Regions from separate parts of the Solibacillus sp. FSL R5-0449 genome, predicted to be linked through region 2. Evidence: a T-box and tRNA genes for the amino acid it is inferred to sense, from the RefSeq annotation. Region 2 holds a T-box; the other holds one or more tRNA genes.
The links. A T-box is a leader RNA that pairs with one kind of tRNA and senses whether it is charged. The one in region 2 lies ahead of tyrS (tyrosine--tRNA ligase), so its partner is inferred to be a tRNA-Tyr.
Positions count from the first base shown of each region.

Region 1: it has a tRNA-Tyr gene. The T-box ahead of tyrS (tyrosine--tRNA ligase) is inferred to sense a tRNA for this amino acid. The anticodon was not compared.

Region 1 covers NZ_CP150239.1:3,400,809-3,403,285, forward strand. Annotated here, with positions in the region: gene rocF (arginase) at 1-433, opposite strand, end outside; tRNA gene MKY27_RS17010 (tRNA-Lys) at 630-702, opposite strand; tRNA gene MKY27_RS17015 (tRNA-Gln) at 720-794, opposite strand; tRNA gene MKY27_RS17020 (tRNA-Tyr) at 808-891, opposite strand; tRNA gene MKY27_RS17025 (tRNA-Val) at 922-997, opposite strand; tRNA gene MKY27_RS17030 (tRNA-Glu) at 1,043-1,117, opposite strand; tRNA gene MKY27_RS17035 (tRNA-Asn) at 1,247-1,322, opposite strand; gene MKY27_RS17040 (alpha/beta fold hydrolase) at 1,486-2,477, opposite strand, start outside.
Region 2 covers NZ_CP150239.1:2,480,364-2,482,840, reverse strand. Annotated here, with positions in the region: gene MKY27_RS12350 (transglycosylase domain-containing protein) at 1-446, opposite strand, end outside; T-box leader at 549-754, shown strand; gene tyrS (tyrosine--tRNA ligase) at 828-2,099, shown strand; gene MKY27_RS12340 (substrate-binding domain-containing protein) at 2,198-2,477, shown strand, end outside.

The DNA.
Region 1 (2,477 bases), 920 kb from region 2:
CTAATGGCATCCCATGAATATTTCCTGAAGGCGTTGTTTCCGGTGTATTTAAATCTGCATGTGCATCAAACCAGATGACACCCAGATTTTTATATTTCATCGATAGGCCAGCCAATGTACCAATTGCAATACTATGATCGCCCCCCAATACAAGCGGTATGTAATCCTTTTTTACAACGTTATATACTTTTTCGGCAAGTGCTGTATTTACCTTGATTACCTCATCCAGATTAAGCAGCTTTTCATCTTTCGTTGCAGCTGCATCCCCCTCTATAACTTGAATATTCCCTTCATCTTCAACTTCATAGCCAAGATCGGCCAAACGCTGCTGCACACCGGCATATCTGATGGCACTCGGACCCATATCTACTCCACGGCGTTGTTGCCCATAATCACATGGTACCCCTACGATTGAAATTTTCTGATTCATCATTTCTGCATCCCCTATCATGTTGTCATTTGTTCTTTCTTTTCTGTTCTAATCTATTCTATTCTCCGCTCACCCTTCTATAGAATTTCGAGTAACTAAACGATTTTCCCTCTATAAACGCAAAAAATCCTTTACTTATAATTAAGTAAAGGATTGTTATTTGATATTTAAGTACACTTCTAAGTTTATAAAATAAAAGTGAGCCATGAAGGACTCGAACCTTCGACCCTCTGATTAAAAGTCAGATGCTCTACCAACTGAGCTAATGGCTCATAAAAAATAAAAAAAATGGCTGGGGTACCTGGATTCGAACCAGGGCATGACGGAATCAAAATCCGTTGCCTTACCGCTTGGCTATACCCCAAACATTTTATAGATGGTGGAGGGGGACGGATTCGAACCGCCGAACCCTAAGGAGCGGATTTACAGTCCGCCGCGTTTAGCCACTTCGCTACCCCTCCGACAAATGATGCAACACTGTTAAAGTTGAATGGTGGAGGATGACGGGCTCGAACCGCCGACCCCCTGCTTGTAAGGCAGGTGCTCTCCCAGCTGAGCTAATCCTCCATACATAACAAGTGTTACTGCTTTATTTTTTTATGAAGCCTTAAATGGTGACCCGTACGGGATTCGAACCCGTGTTACCGCCGTGAAAGGGCGGTGTCTTAACCACTTGACCAACGGGCCGTTTTATAAGATGTTCTCTTTAAGACAAGATTTATAATATCATCATTTTTTATCTAGTGCAAGCCTTTTTTAAAAACTTTTTTAAAAAAGTTTTATTATTTATTTTTAATAGTAAAAAGGCAAAAAAAATGGCTCCGAAGGCAGGACTCGAACCTGCGACCTGCCGGTTAACAGCCGGATGCTCTACCAACTGAGCTACTTCGGAACGCTACTATTATACATTGATGTACAAGCCATCTTTCGTACATTTATTATTATAGCAACGTTTTAAATTTATACAAGTAGTTTTTTGAAATAATTTGAACATTTTATTTATTAGGCCCTTCCTCCCTGGGAAGAGCCACTTATAATGAATACTTCTTTCTATTTTACTGTTTTATAAAATCGGTCATTTCTTCGATTAATCCCTTTGTTAGCGGTAAATCAGGATTGTAATAGCTCGCAAGATTTTGTTCTCGGTCACCTTCTACATCCTTTAACACATGATTCATCTTATCGAAATAGTGTATTGTCGCATCATTATTTGCTGCATGTAAGTTTTCCGCATCTTCTTCGGTTACTTGAATATCTTTTTTACCTTGAAGGATGATTATCGGAACGTTAACATTACTAATTTCATGCTGGGGATCGTATTTAAGCCATGAAATCATATATGGTTGAACAGATGGTCTAAATAATGATTGGAGCTGTGGAGACACTGTTTTCATCTCATTACCCGCTTTTAATTGCTGCAGTATTTTTTCTGATTCCGACAATAAGTTCTGAGGTAAGCTTGCTGATAACTGCTCCATTAAAACTTCATCAGCAGGTCTACCAATACCTGCTACCGAAATGAGAGAAGCTACATCATTTTGCTGGGCAGCAATGGTCATTATTAATGCACCCTCACTGTGACCTAATAAATGAATTTCATTAAATCGGTCATCCTTTTTAGCGTAATCTACAATAGATTTAACATCCTCTACATAGACTTCAAACGTTAAATCTTCTTCTTTTTTAACTAATGCCGTATTCTCACCGACTCCACGCTTATCGAACCGAATAGAAGCAATTCCTTTCTCCGCTAACCCTTCTGCAATCATCTTTAAACTATTGTTCGAACCAGCTCCAATTGTATTACCGTCTTTATTAGTAGGTCCAGACCCTGCATGGATAATAACAAGCTCGCCCGTAGCTTTATCAGGCATTTCCAACGCGGCTTTAAGCTGTCCGCCGGAAACTGGAATCGATAGCTCATCATACGTAACTGGTGTCTCTGTATAAGGCTTTAACGTAATTGGAAAGGACTGTCCATTTTGTGTGAACGTTCCTTCTATTGTTTCGTTATTTAGCTTCCCGTCAATTTTAACGAGAGATCCGG
Region 2 (2,477 bases):
GATGAGTTGGATACATCTTGCAGTAAACCGCGGATTACAGCTTTCGGTACAATACCTGTATGCTCGCGGAAATATTCATCCTCTGTTGCAAGAACAGCATTTATTAAGGATGGGGATATATTGGCAAGCGATGTTTCACGACGGTCCAAATCTGTTCGGATCTTTCCTATGTAAATATCGTTCGCAAAATAAAGTTCACTTGTTTCTTCATAACTGAAAATTTGCTCGCGCATTTCATCTTTTGATCGCAAAGGTTCATCCTTTGTTAATGATGCGAAGTAACCTGCGCCTACAGCTCCGACAAACAATAGTGTCGCGGCTGTAAAAATAATCGCCAGCAATATTAAATTCCAGAATACACCGCTTCCGATCCGGACATAGCGCATTCGTTCTGAAGAAGCAAGGATTTCGATTTTTTTATTCAATTTTTCGAGCCATTCTCTCACATCATCGACCTCCTAAAATCTTGTTTATTATAGCATATTTGAGATATAAACGAATATAAATATTGACATCAACTATTTTCTAGGTAGAATAGAAAATATAAATTTCAGGCAACGAAGAGTTTGCAGTAATAAATGTGTTCCCTGCATAGAGAGCTAGCGGTTGGTGAAAGCTAGACATAGCGCATTTATGAATTACGTACTTGGAGCCTGAACGGATCGTCACGTTATAGACGCTTAAAGTGGAAGAAAGACTGAAATTTCTTCAAGCCGGGTGGTACCGCGTTAAATAATATTTTGACGTCCCTGCATGCATTTGCGTGTAGGGACGTTTTTCGTTTCCTTACAAGTAAATGACGCATCATGTAAAAGGAGAGAAAACAAATGACAAATGAATTACTGCAAGACTTGGAATGGCGCGGACTGTTATACCAGCAAACAGACGCGGAAGGTATGGAAAAGCTATTAAATGAGGAAAAGGTTTCCCTATACGTAGGTGTTGACCCGACAGCAGACTCGATGCATATCGGACATATTGTGCCATTGCTTACATTACGCCGCTTCCAAAAAGCAGGCCATACACCGATTTTATTAGTTGGCGGAGCTACAGGAACTGTAGGAGATCCATCTGGCCGTTCAGAAGAGCGTCAGTTACAGACAATGGATCAGATCGAAAAAAATGTGCAAGGTCTAAAAAAGCAAATGGAGCGCTTATTCGACTTTTCATCGGATGCGGCAAACAGTGCTGTTCTTGTAAACAACAATGACTGGGTTGGTCCGATGTCATTAATCGATTTCCTTCGTGATTACGGGAAACTGATCAATGTTAACTACATTTTAAATAAAGATACAGTTGCATCACGACTCGACTCAGGTATTTCATTCACTGAATTTGCCTACACATTAATCCAAGGTATCGACTTCAACCACTTGTATGATCATCACAATGTTCGAATTCAAGTAGGCGGTTCGGATCAGTGGGGCAACATTACAACTGGCCTGGAAATGATTCGTAAAACACATGATGAAAATGCGAAGGCGTTCGGTATTACAATTCCGCTTGTAACAAAAGCGGATGGTACGAAATTCGGTAAAACAGCGGGTGGTGCTGTATGGCTGGACGCTGCAAAAACATCTCCATACGAGTTCTACCAGTTCTGGATCAATACAGCGGATGCCGATGTCGTGAAATACCTGAAAATCTTCACATTCCTGACACGTGAAGAGATTGAAGGTCTTGCAGTAAGTGTGGAAGAAGAGCCGCATTTACGTAAAGCTCAAAAAGCGTTGGCTGAAGAAATGACACGTCTGATTCATGGTGAAGCAGGTCTGGAAGCAGCAGAGCGTATTACAAAAGCATTATTCTCTGGTGATTTAAAAGCATTATCAGTAGAAGAAATGAAAGTAGCCTTCTCTGGTGTTCCTTCTGTAGAAGTGGCAAAAGAGGATAAAAATATCGTGGAATTAATCGTAGAAGCAGGGATTTCTTCATCCAAACGCCAAGCACGTGAAGATGTAACTAACGGTGCAATTAGTGTGAACGGTGAAAAAATTACGGATCTTGACTATGTAATCGATTCGAAAGACCGTTTGGAAGATGCTTTTGCCATTATCCGTCGCGGTAAGAAAAAATACCATATGGTTAAATTTGCTTAATTAAAATAAAACGTCTTGGAAGGCAGCAGTTTTCCAAGACGTTTTTTTAAAAGGAGTTTCCTGTTTCATAAAGAAGGTATAGGATAGGGGTGATAATATTGGGAAATAAATCGTATTTATGGAAAATTGTCGTTTCCATTTTTGTCTTACTGACTGTCAGCTTTTTTACTTTCATATTATTATTTATGGTAGCGTTTAGCGGTAACATTCACTTTATACCGTTCATCATTTCCGCTGCGGTCATTATATACATTGGTTATGTGCTTGTGCTTTTTGATGTATTTTATAAAAATAGAAAACGTATAAAAATCTTTTGGACGATTGCCGGAATCATTTTAGTCGTCTGTTTGATACAACCTGTTTATAAATGGTTCGATA